Actinokineospora baliensis: one gene and its partner. The protein of the gene in region 1 interacts with the protein of each later gene in a pairwise test. Links are inferred from orthologs where the notes say so. Each region holds a gene or a part of one and is shown in the gene's direction. Other genes may lie near its edges. The genes, in order: JOD54_RS07925 and dnaE.

Evidence for each region.
Region 2: the proteins of JOD54_RS07925 (region 1) and dnaE interact in binary tests that used the Escherichia coli proteins (3 or more experiments, as listed by UniProt). The link is inferred for Actinokineospora baliensis from one-to-one orthologs.

Annotation. Positions count from the first base shown.
Region 1 is NZ_JAFBCK010000001.1:1,668,130-1,673,506, forward strand. What follows is about bases 1,146-4,056. They hold JOD54_RS07925 (DNA polymerase III subunit gamma and tau), read left to right. Parts: upstream 1,146-1,560; coding sequence 1,561-3,552; downstream 3,553-4,056. Other genes in these bases: JOD54_RS07920 (LLM class flavin-dependent oxidoreductase), read right to left, coding at 1,146-1,486; JOD54_RS07930 (hypothetical protein), read right to left, coding at 3,549-4,056. In the rest of the region: more of JOD54_RS07920, read right to left, coding at 488-1,145; more of JOD54_RS07930, read right to left, coding at 4,057-4,454; JOD54_RS34000 (N-acetylmuramoyl-L-alanine amidase), read right to left, coding at 4,479-5,111; JOD54_RS35960 (hypothetical protein), read right to left, coding at 5,167-5,313. UniProt on the Escherichia coli protein: Part of the beta sliding clamp loading complex, which hydrolyzes ATP to load the beta clamp onto primed DNA to form the DNA replication pre-initiation complex.
Region 2 is NZ_JAFBCK010000001.1:6,707,736-6,714,296, reverse strand. The notes cover bases 1,656-5,750. They hold dnaE (DNA polymerase III subunit alpha), read left to right. Parts: upstream 1,656-2,016; coding sequence 2,017-5,550; downstream 5,551-5,750. Other genes in these bases: JOD54_RS29720 (cytochrome P450 family protein), read left to right, coding at 5,605-5,750; JOD54_RS29730 (nucleoside/nucleotide kinase family protein), read right to left, coding at 1,656-1,886. Also shown: JOD54_RS29740 (hypothetical protein), read left to right, coding at 1-28; JOD54_RS29735 (Lrp/AsnC family transcriptional regulator), read right to left, coding at 30-998; more of JOD54_RS29730, read right to left, coding at 1,251-1,655; more of JOD54_RS29720, read left to right, coding at 5,751-6,561. UniProt on the Escherichia coli protein: DNA polymerase III is a complex, multichain enzyme responsible for most of the replicative synthesis in bacteria. This DNA polymerase also exhibits 3' to 5' exonuclease activity. The alpha chain is the DNA polymerase catalytic subunit.

The DNA of each region.
Region 1 (5,377 bases):
GGACTCCAGGGGCATCTCCCACAGTTCGGCGATCATGTCCCAGATGGGGCATTGGTACAGGTCACGGCCATGTCTCAAGCTCGGCAATCGTGTCGTCACCGAGCGCCGTGCTAGCTCAGGACTCCCCGTGCTGGCCGCCCCCGACCCCCCGTTTTGGGTGGTCAGGCCCCCTTCCGGTAAGCTCTCCGGCGGAGGATTCGCATAGTGGCCTAGTGCGCACGATTGGAAATCGTGTTGGGTGTTAAAACCCTCGGGGGTTCAAATCCCCCATCCTCCGCCACCGAGAGCGCCGGTCACCCCAACGGGTGACCGGCGCTCTCGTCGTTGGTGGGGGCCGCGCGCGAGCCCCGCCGGGGGTGCGGGTGGCTGGGGCCCGCTACACTGACCGAGGACCCCGCGCGGTGTTCATCTCGCGAACCTCCCCAGGGCCGGAAGGCAGCAAGGATAAGCGGGCTCTGGCAGGTGCGCGGGGTCCCCTTTGTGCGGCTCACACCTTCGCCGGGGCCAATCCCACGAGTTCGGCCACTCGTTCGTAGCTGCGCACGCGGTCGGCGTGGTTGAAGACGCTCGTGGTGATCATCAGCTCGTCCACCCCGGTCTTGGCCAGCAGGTCGTCGATCTTGTCGCGCACCGTGTCCGGTCCGCCGACGATCTGGGAGGCCATCCGCTCCTCGATGAACAGCCGGTCCAGCTCGGTGTACGGGTAGGTGGCGGTTTCCTCGGGTGAGGGGAGTCGGCCCGGTGTTCCCTTGCGCAGTTGCAGGAACTGCAGGGCGGCGGGTTCGGCCAGGCGGCGTGCGGTTTCGTCGTCTTCGGCGCAGACCACGTGGGCCGCGATCATGGAGTACGGCTTGGACAGCGCCGCCGATGGCTGGAACTTTTCGCGGTAGAGGGCCAGGGCGGGCAGGGTGTTCTCGGAGCTGAAGTGGTGGGCGAAGGCGAACGGCAGGCCCAGGTACCCGGCCGCTTGGGCGCTGTAGCCGCTGGAGCCCAGTAGCCACATCGCGGGCTGGTTGCCCAGTGCGGGTACGGCGGTCACGCCGTTGGAGTCGCGGCCGGTGAAGTAGTTCGCCAACTCGATGAGCTGGTCGGGGAAGTCGTCAGCCGACAACGCGCCTTCGGTGCGCCGCAGCGCCCTGGCCGTCACCTGGTCGGTCCCCGGTGCCCGCCCGATGCCCAGGTCGACCCGGCCGGGGTGCAGCGCCTCCAGCATCCCGAACTGCTCGGCCACCACCAAAGCGGGGTGGTTCGGGAGCATGACCCCGCCGCTGCCGACCCGGATCCGCTCGGTGGCCATCGCGATGTGGGCGAGCAGGACGGCGGGCGCGGAACTGGCGATGCCGGGCATGTTGTGGTGCTCGGCGACCCAGTACCGGTGGAAGCCGAGCCGCTCGGTCGCCCTGGCGAGGTCGAGGCTGTTGCGCAGCGCCGCGGTCTCCGATGAGCCGCTGGCCACCGGGGCGAGGTCGAGGACCGAGTACGGGATAGGCACGTAACGCCCAACGCCGCCGGGGCCGGTCGGATTCCCGGGCTGTCGGTGCCGACCGGTAGTGTCGCGTCGTGGCGCTCGCCCTCTACCGCAAGTACCGGCCTGCGACCTTCGCCGAGGTCGTCGGGCAGGAGCACGTCACCGTCCCGCTGCGAACGGCGTTGGCCGCGGGCAGGGTCAACCACGCGTACCTGTTCTCCGGTCCGCGCGGGTGCGGCAAGACCTCCAGCGCGCGGATCTTGGCCCGCTCGCTCAACTGCGCGCAGGGCCCCACCGACGAGCCCTGCGGTACCTGCGACTCCTGCATCGGCCTCGCCCCCAACGGTCCCGGCACCGTTGACGTCGTCGAGCTCGACGCGGCCAGCCACGGTGGCGTCGACGACGCCCGCGAGCTGCGCGACCGCGCCTTCTACGCCCCGGCCAACTCCCGCTACCGGGTGTTCATCGTCGACGAGGCGCACATGGTCACCACGCAGGGCTTCAACGCCCTGCTCAAGATCGTCGAGGAGCCGCCGGAGCACCTCGTCTTCATCTTCGCCACCACCGAGCCGGACAAGGTGTTGCCGACCATCCGGTCGCGCACCCACCACTACCCGTTCCGGCTCATCCCGCCCAGCTCGATGCGCGAGCTGCTCGAGCGCAACTGCGCCGCCGAGGACGCCAAGGTCGAGCCCGCGGTGTTCCCGCTGGTCATCCGCGCGGGCGGCGGCTCGGCCCGAGACACCCAGTCGGTGCTCGACCAGCTGCTCGCGGGCGCGGGCCCTGAGGGGGTCACCTACGAGCGCGCGGTGTCGCTGCTCGGCGTCACCGATGTGGCGCTCATCGATGACATGGTCGACGGGCTCGGCGCGGGCGACGCGTCCGCCGTCTACAGCACTGTGGACCGGCTGGTCGAGGCCGGGCACGACCCGCGCAGGTTCGCGGCAGACCTGCTCGACAGGCTGCGCGACCTGGTCCTGCTGCGCGCGGTGCCCGATGCTGCGAGCCGCGGGCTGGTGAGCGCGCCCGAGGACGAGTTGGACCGGATGGTCGGTCAGGCGGAACGGCTCGGCGCGGCGACGTTGGCCCGCTACGCCGAGATCGTGCACACGGGCCTAGTGGAGATGCGCGGCGCCACTGCGCCGAGGCTGCTGCTAGAGCTGTTGTGCGCGCGCATGCTCCTGCCTGGCGCGGTGCCCACGGACGCCGTCGCTGATTCGGCTGTGCTGCAGCGGTTGGAGCAGATGGAGCGGCGCCTGTCCGCGGCTCCCGCTGCCGCTGAAGCCCCGGCACGCCAGGTGGTCAGCCGACCCTCGCAGCGAGCCCAAGAGCCTGTTCGCGCAGCTGCACCCACGCGTGAACCTGTGCGCGCCCCCGAACCCACCCGTGCGCCAGAACCCCCTCGTGCCGCTGAACCCCCGCGTGCCGCTGAACCTTCCCGCCCGGCGGAGCCCGCGAGCCCCGCTCCCGTTGAGCCGGTGAGCCCGCCTGAACCGGCCGTGCCCAGTGCGGAGCCCGCAGCGCCCGGTGCGTTGGACGCGACGGCCATCCGCCGCGTGTGGCCGGAGCTGCTCTCCGCGGTTCGCGCGGGCAGCCGCAGCACCGAGGCGATGTTGACCAACGCGACCGTCCAGTCGGTCGACGGCGACACCGTGGTGATCGCGCACCCCGCGGCCCCGCTGGCCCGCCGCCTCGGCGAGCCCCGCAACGCCGATGCCATCGCCCAAGCCCTGGTCAGTGTGCTCGGCGGCAGATGGCAGGTCCGCTGTGTACATGCCGAACCCGGGGCCGCAGTAGCCCAGCCCGCGCGGCAGGCGCGCTCGGCCCCGGAACCCACCCGCACCTTCGAGCCGACCCGGCGCCAAGCGGTCACCCCCGCGGCGGCGCCCGTGGACGAGATCCCGCCCCCGGAACCGCCGGAGCCGGATCTCCCGCCGGAGCCGGAAGACGAAGAAGAAATGATGGCGCAGGCGGCCAGGAAACCGGACCCCAACGACGTTTCGGCGCGTCAGCGGGACCCGGAGGAGGCCATGCTCAAGCTGCTGGCCGAGACCCTGGGCGCCCGGCCGGTCGAGAGCAGCTAGGCGACGGGCACCTGGCGCACGGTCGCCGAGTCCGCCTGCACGACGGCCACCTCGTCGGCGACCGTCCGCACCGCGACCGCGCGGGAATCGGGCGACCACAACAGGTCCTCGATCTCCGCGCCCACGACCGCCGACCGCAGGAACCGCCCGTTGTCGGTCTGGTACAGCGACAATTCACCGCCGACCGCGATCGCCACGCGCCGCCCGTCCGGTGCCGTCCACCCGTGCGCGCGCGGGTCGAGCGACACCACCACCGGGTGCCAGCTCTCGCTGCCCACGTCGAACCGGACCACCCGAGCTGAACCCGGCTCGTATTCCACGGCCGTCAGCCGGGCCGAGTCCGGCAGCCAGTGCAGGTTCCGCCGCCCGCGCTCGGCGGGTTCCGGCGAGATCAGCCGGACGTGGTCGTCCTCGGTCACCGGCATCGTGTCGACGAGGACGAGCTTGCGGGGCAACCGGATCGCGACGTAGCGGCTGTTGGGGCTGACCGCGGCCTCGATGACCGACCCGCCCCGGTCGTAGACCGCTTGTTCTTCGCCGACCAGGACGTTGCGGATGACGACGCTGTAGAGCAGGCGGTGCTTGCGGTTCGTCCGGTAGACGATGCGCCCGGGCAGGACCCCGAGCAGTTCGGTGGCGTGGTCGTCGGCCCCGACCAGCGCCGTGACCTTGCCGCCCACCTTCACCAGCGACAGGTGGGCCGGTGTGCCGTGCTGCAGGACCACTTTGCGCTCACCGGGCAGGTAGCGCGCGGTGGTGAGATCCGGTACCTGGGCCAGTTCCCTGGTCGCGCCCTTGGCGTCGACCTCCACCAGCCGGACCGGGGCGGCTGCCCCGACCCCCGGCAGCGAGATCAGCAACCGCTCCTGCTCGTCGACGTCGAGCACCCGCATCCCGGACATGATCTCCACCTTGTCACAACGGACTCAGCCGAGATATCCGAGGACCCCGTTCGCGATCGCTTCCGCGTAGCGCTGTTTGCCGCCGCCGCTGGCGAGCACCGCCGCCTCGGTGGCGTCGCGCATGTTGCCGCACTCCACCAGCACCGCCGGGCGGGTCGACAGGTTCAGCCCGCCGAGGTCGTCGCGCGCGGACAGGCCCTGCGAACCGATGTAGGTCGACGTCGCCAACCCGGCCTTGACCATGTCGTCGCGCACGGATCGGGCCAGTCGCAAGGAAGGTTCACCTTGGGCCGCGTTGAGCGGGGGCGACGAGTAGGCGATGTGGAAGCCGTGTGCGCCCGCCGAGGTGGAGCCATCAGCGTGGAGGGACACCACGGCGTCCGCGCCCGCTTCGTTGCCGATCGCCGCGCGCCGGTCCACACAGGGACCGACGCCCTTGTCGTCGGGCCTGGTCAGGATCACCGTGACGCCGCGCTGCTTAAGAAGGTCGCGGACCCTAAGAGCCAAGTCCCATGTGAACTCGTGCTCGGAGTACCCACCGTTGGTGGCGGTTCCAGTCGTATTGCACGGTTTCGTCTTACCGCGCCCTGCCGGGACCGGTCGGTTGATTTCGCCGGGGTGGCTGGCGTTGCCGCCATTGTGTCCTGGGTCCAGCACTACGACTTTGCCGCCAGCAGAGGCCGCCCTAGGGGGAGCGGCCGTTGTCGTCGTCTTAGACGAAGAGGTCGTCGTCGGCTTGGCGGAGGTGGTGGTCGTCGTTGTCGTGACCGGAGGGCCAGTAGTAGAGGTGGTGGTCGGCGTAGTCGTTGACGTGGTTCCTAGGGACTGTGCGGCTGGAGGTGGCTCTTGCCCTCCGCAAGCGGTCAGCACTACCGCGAGCGCACAGCCGATGGCCAACCCGACACGTCGTCTCAGCACGGGCC
Region 2 (6,561 bases), 5.0 Mb from region 1 along the record:
GGACAACCGGCACGAGTACTACTGGTGAGCTAGTCGACCGTCCACGTCAGCGTCAGCGCTTCCTCGTCCGGGCGCGGGCTCCAGCGCACCGAGCTGATCACCGTCTGCTCCGGCACCACGTACACCGTGTGGCCGCTGGCGATCTCGCCGGGCTGCACCCCGATCCGGTGCGGCGGCCGCGACGACAGCGACACCGGGGCCTTGGTGATGGACTGGCCGTCCGGGCTGACCAGCACCAGGTACAGGTCCGGCAGCGTCGCGAACGGCACCGTGCCGCGGTTGGTCAACTCGGTGTGCACCACGATCGACCGCTCGCCCGGCTGCAACCGGTAGCCCGCGGCGGTGAACAGGTAGTCGGCGGGGTCGACGACCTCGACGAGTTGGATCGCCAGGCGCTCGCCCTCCAGGCCGGAGGTCTCCAGCGACGCCCCGATCTTGCCCTGCCGCGACGCCCGCACCGCGGGTTGCGTGCGGTCCATGGGGCCACCGCCCGCGGGCTGGTCGCCGCGCGCCCAACTGGAACTCTGCGGCGGGCCCCACGTGCTGATCGGCTCGCTGACCGCGGGGAACGGCTGGCTCGGCGGACCCGTCGGCACCGGGAACGGCTGGCTCGGCGGGCCGGTGCGGATCGGTCCGCTCGGCGGCTGCTGGTAGGCGTAGGGGTCCTGCGGCGGCAGGTACTGCGGCGCCATGGGTTGCGGTGCGGCGGCTTGCGGTGCCACCGGTTGCGGTGCGGCTTGCGGGTACGGCTGCGCGTAGCCGGGTTGGGGCGGGTAGCCCATGGGCGCGGACATCCGCGCCAGCGCGGCCCGCAGGCCGTTGGGGTCGCACTCGACGCCGACCAGCAGGGGGAGCCCCGAGCCGGACAGCGCCACCAACCGCGCGGCTGCCTCCCTGGGGTCCATGCCCAACCGCGCGGCGACCTCGTGCACCGCGGCCCTGCCCATCTCGGCCACAACACCGAGCAGGCGGGCGTCAACCGGATCCGTCACGCCCACGGACGCTACCCGGTCGCCCCTGGCCCCGCCCCGGAAGCCGTGGGCCGACACGTGATCTTGCCCTCGGTGATCACCCGCTCACCCGCGGCGGTCGCCGCCGGGCACCGAAGCCGCCGGTCCGGGCGTCAGGTCGATCAGGGGGTGCGAGCGTCCGCCGGACCGCATCGCCGCAGGCCGGCCGCGCTGAGCAGCCCCCGAATCAAGCCTACTCGCGGGGACCGACACCTCGCGGTGCTCGACCCAGGGCCCGGTTCAGCGCGGTGCGTCGTCGAGGACCGCGGGGTGGCGGGGGTCGTCCACCCGGATGCCGAGGTCGGCGGTGTGCAGGGGGCGGACCTCGGCGTCGTAGCGGGCGAAGGCGGGCAGGGCCCAGTGCTCGTCCGGCGGGAGGCGCCGGGTCAGGGCGGGGGGCGACAACCACAGGTGCGCGGTCACGTCCAACGGCAGTCCGCGGCCCAACAACAACTCGCCGTCGATCAGCACGACCCCGCCGGGTGGCAGGTCGACGTACTCGGCGCGGGTGGCCCGGTCCGTGGTGGCGTTCCACAGCGCGGGCAGGACCTTGCCCGTCCCGCCCGCGCCGAGCGGGGCGAGGACCTCGCGCCGGAGGCCGCCCTCGTCGAGCCAGAGTTCGTAGCGGGCGTCCGGGTCCTGCTTGCCGCGTTCAAACCGCAACGAGGCCGGGCGCAGGAAGTCCGCTGCGGCCACCCGCAGCACCGGGTGGCCCAGCACCCGCAGCCGCTGCCCGACGGCGTCGGCGAGCTCGCCGGGCGCGGTCGGCGGCGCGCCGTCGACGGCGACCCTGGCCCACCCGGACCCGGTTCGGGTGTGGACCATCGCGGTCAGCTCATCGGCCACCACGTCGGGTGACACCGGGCGCAGGCGCATGTCCCCACTGTGCCCGCCTGAACCGCCCACGGTCACCCGCTCCGGGCGTTTTCCCAGTGGTAGCAAGAACTTCCGGCGCGTCGCGCACCCAACGCGCCGGGTTGGCGGTGCGGGTCGCTAGGGTGACCGGGTGGCTGACTCCTTCGCTCACCTTCACGTGCACACCGAGTACTCGATGCTCGACGGAGCGGCCAAGCTCAAGGACATGTTCGCCGAGTGCGAGCGGCTCGGCATGACCTCGGTGGCCATCACCGACCACGGCCACACCAACGGCATCTACGACTTCTTCCGGCAGGCGACGGCCGCGGGCATCACGCCGGTGCTGGGCATCGAGGCCTACATCGCGCCGGAGTCGCGGTTCAGCAAGGAGCGGGTCCGCTGGGGCGACCCGAGCCAGAAGTCCGACGACCTGTCCGGGTCCGGTGCCTTCACCCACCAGACGATCTGGGCGCGCAACGCCACCGGCCTGGCCAACCTGATGAAGCTCTCGAGCCTGGCCTCGATGGAGGGTCAGCTCGGCAAGTGGCCGAGGATGGACCGCGAGCTGATCGCCGAGCACTCCGAGGGCCTGATGGCGACCACGGGGTGCCCCTCCGGCGACGTGCAGACCCGGCTGCGGCTCGGCCACGAGAAGGAGGCCATGGAGGCCGCCGCCGCGTGGCGCGACATCTACGGCAAGGAGTACTTCTCGGTCGAGCTGATGGACCACGGCCTGTCGATCGAGTCGCGGGTGCGCGGCGGGCTGGTCGACATCGGCCGCAAGCTCGACATCCCGTTCGTGGTGACCAACGACTCGCACTACACCTACAAGTCCGACAGCTCCGCGCACGACGCGCTGCTGTGCGTGCAGACCGCCAGCACCCTGCAGGACCCGAACCGGTTCCGCTTCGACGGCGACGGCTACTACCTCAAGTCGCCAGACGAGATGCGCGCGGTCGACTCGTCGGACGCGTGGCAGGAGGGCTGCCGCAACACGCTGGTCGTGGCCGAGAAGGTCGACACCGCCGGCATGTTCGAGTTCCGCAACCTCATGCCGCGCTTCCCGATCCCCGACGGCAAGACCGAGGACGAGTACTTCCGCGAGCAGGTGTGGGAGGGGATGCGCCGACGCTTCCCCGGGGGCGTCGACGAGGTGCACACCAAGCAGGTCGAGTTCGAGATCGGCGTCATCCTGCAGATGGGCTTCCCGGCGTACTTCCTGGTGGTCGCCGACCTGATCCAGTGGGCCAAGAACAACGGCATCCGGGTCGGGCCCGGCCGCGGTTCGGCCGCGGGCGCGCTGATCGCCTACGCCATGGGCATCACCGACCTCGACCCGCTGGCGCACGGGCTGATCTTCGAGCGGTTCCTCAACCCGGACCGGGTCAGCCCGCCCGACATCGACATCGACTTCGACGAGCGCCGCCGCGGCGACGTCATCCGCTACACCACCGAGAAGTGGGGCGCCGACAAGGTCGCCCAGGTGATCACCTTCGGCACGATCAAGGCCAAGGCGGCGATCAAGGACTCCGCGCGGGTGCTCTACGGCCAGCCCGGCTACGCCATCGCCGACAAGATCTCCAAGGCCTACCCGCCCGCGGTGATGGCCAAGGACATCCCGCTCAACGGCCTGTTCGACCCCAGCCACAAGCGCTACGCCGAGGCCACCGAGATCCGCGAGCTCTACAACAGCGACCCGCAGGTCAAGGAGATCATCGACACCGGTCGCGGGCTCGAGGGCCTGATCCGCAACGCGGGCGTGCACGCCTGCGCGGTGATCCTGTCGGCCGAGCCGCTGATGGAGACCATCCCGCTGTGGAAGCGGCCGCAGGACGGGTCCATCATCACCCAGTTCGACTACCCGACCTGCGAGTCGCTCGGGCTGCTGAAGATGGACTTCCTCGGCCTGCGCAACCTGACGGTGATCGACGACGCCCTGCGCAACATCGAGCGCAACGGCAAACCGGTGCCCGACCTGGAGACGCTGGGCCTCGACGACAAGAACACCTACGAACTGCTCTCCCGCGGTGACACGCTCGGGGTGTTCCAGCTCGACGGCGGCCCCATGCGCGACCTGCTGCGCCTCATGCGCCCCGACAACTTCGAGGACATCTCCGCGGTCGGCGCGCTCTACCGGCCGGGCCCGATGGGTGCCAAGTCGCACACCAACTACGCGCTGCGCAAGAACAACCAGCAGGAGATCACCCCGATCCACCCGTCGCTGGCGGAGGCGCTCGAAGACATCCTCGGCACGACCTACGGCCTGATCGTGTACCAGGAGCAGGTCATGGCGATCGCGCAGAAGCTGGCGGGCTACACGCTCGGCCAAGCGGACCTGCTGCGCCGGGCCATGGGCAAGAAGAAGAAAGAGGTCCTGGACGCGGAGTTCGTCAACTTCGCGGGCGGCATGGAGCGCAACGGCTACCCGAAGGACGCGATCAAGACCCTCTGGGACATCCTGGTCCCGTTCGCCGACTACGCCTTCAACAAGGCGCACTCCGCCGCGTACGGCCTGGTGTCGTACTGGACGGCCTACCTCAAGGCGAACTACCCCGCCGAGTACATGGCCGGGCTGCTCACCAGCGTCCGCGACGACAAGGACAAGGCCGCGGTCTACCTGTCCGAGTGCCGCAAGATGGGCATCACGGTGCTGCCGCCGGACGTCAACGAGTCGGAGAAGGAGTTCGCCCCGGTCGGCGACGACATCCGCTTCGGCCTCGGCGCCATCCGCAACGTCGGCGCGAACGTGGTCGACGCGATCATCAAGGCGCGCACCGAGAAGGGCGAGTTCGCCGACTTCTCCGACTACCTGCGCAAGGTCGACGCCTCCGGCTGCAACAAGAAGGTCGTCGAATCGCTGATCAAGGCGGGCGCGTTCGACTCGCTCAAGCACCCGCGCAAGGGCCTGTTCCTCATCCACACCGACGCCATCGACGCCATCATGGAGACCAAGAAGGCGGAGGCGGTCGGCCAGTTCGACCTGTTCGGCGCGGCGGGCGGGGCCGACGAGAGCGTCTCCAGCGTGTTCGACGTGCGGGTGCCCGACGACGTGTGGGAGACCAAGCACCAGCTCGCCCTGGAGCGGGAGATGCTCGGCCTCTACGTCTCCGGCCACCCGCTCAACGGCGTCGAGCACATCCTGAGCTCCCAGTCCGACACCACCATCGCGGCCATCCTCGAGGGCAACATCCCCGACGGCGCCCAGGTGGTGATCGGCGGCATCCTCGCCTCGGTGAACCGGCGGGTGAACCGCAACGGCGAGTCCTGGGCCTCGGCGCAGCTGGAGGACCTGGCCGGTGGCATCGAGGCGCTGTTCTTCCCCAAGACCTACGCGGTGGTCGGCATGGGGGTGCTGGAGGACGCGATCGTGCTGGTCAAGGCCAGGGTGGCCAAGCGGGAGGACCGGATCTCGCTGATCGCCAACGACCTGGCGGTGCCGGACCTGTCCAACGCCGCGGGCGCACCGTTCCGGCTGAGCATGGCCGCGACCAAGTGCACGCCGCCGCTGGTCGCCCAGCTCAAGGACGTGCTGGGGGCGTACCCGGGGACCACCGAGGTGCACCTCAAGCTGATCAACGGCCCGCGGCAGACGCTGCTGCGCCTCGACGACGCGCTGCGGGTCACCCCGTCGCCGTCGCTGATGGGGGACCTGAAGGCGCTGCTCGGTCCGGGTTGCCTTTCCTGACCCTGGGTGTGATCGCGGGTACGGTGGGTGGCAAGCGCTCACCGAGGGGGACACGTGACCGTTGACCACGACGTCGTACGCATCGGCCCGGACTTCTTCCAGGACCCGCACCAGCTCTACGCCGAGCTGCGCCGCACCGGACCGGTGCGCCGCGTCGTGCTGCCGCGCGGGGTGCTGGGCTGGCTGGTCACCCGGTACGCCGACGCCAAGGCGGTGCTGTCGGACCCCAGGGTCAGCAAGGACTACGTGCGCGCCGGGGCGCTGCTGGAGCGCAACCGCGAACCGGGTAGCCCGCGCCCGGAGTTCGGCGAGGAACTGCAGGCGCACATGCTCAACATGGACCCGCCCGACCACACCCGGCTGCGCAAGCTGGTGAACAAGGCGTTCACCGTACGCGGCGTCGGCCACCTGCGGCCCCGGGTCGAGGAGATCACCGCGGCGCTGCTGGACGCCATCGCCGACGCCGACGAGGTCGACCTCGTCCCGGCGCTGGCCTTCCCCGTGCCGATGACCGTGATCTGCGAGCTGCTGGGCGTCCCGGAAGCCGACCGCGAGGCCTTCGGCCGCTGGACGCGGGTGCTGCTGTCCACCTCGTCGACGCCGGTGGAGATCACCGAGGCCGGGGTGTCGGTCGGCAAGTACGTGATGGAGCTGATCGAGTCCAAACGGTCCGCGCCCGCCGACGACCTGCTCACGGCCCTGGTCGAGGCCCGCGAGGACGGCGACCGGCTCAGCGAGAACGAACTGCTGTCGATGACGTTCCTGCTGCTGCTGGCCGGTCACGAGACCACCGTGAACCTCATCGCCAACGGCGTGCTGGCGCTGCTGCGGGCCCCGGAGCAGGCGGCCGCGCTGCGCGCGAACCCAGACCTGCTGCCGCGCGCGGTGGAAGAGTTCCTGCGCTTCGAGAGCCCGGTCAACACGGCCACCCTGCGGTACACGACCGAGCCGATCGAGGTCGCGGGGGTGGAGATCCCGGCGGACGAGTTCGTGGTGGTCGCCCTGGCCTCA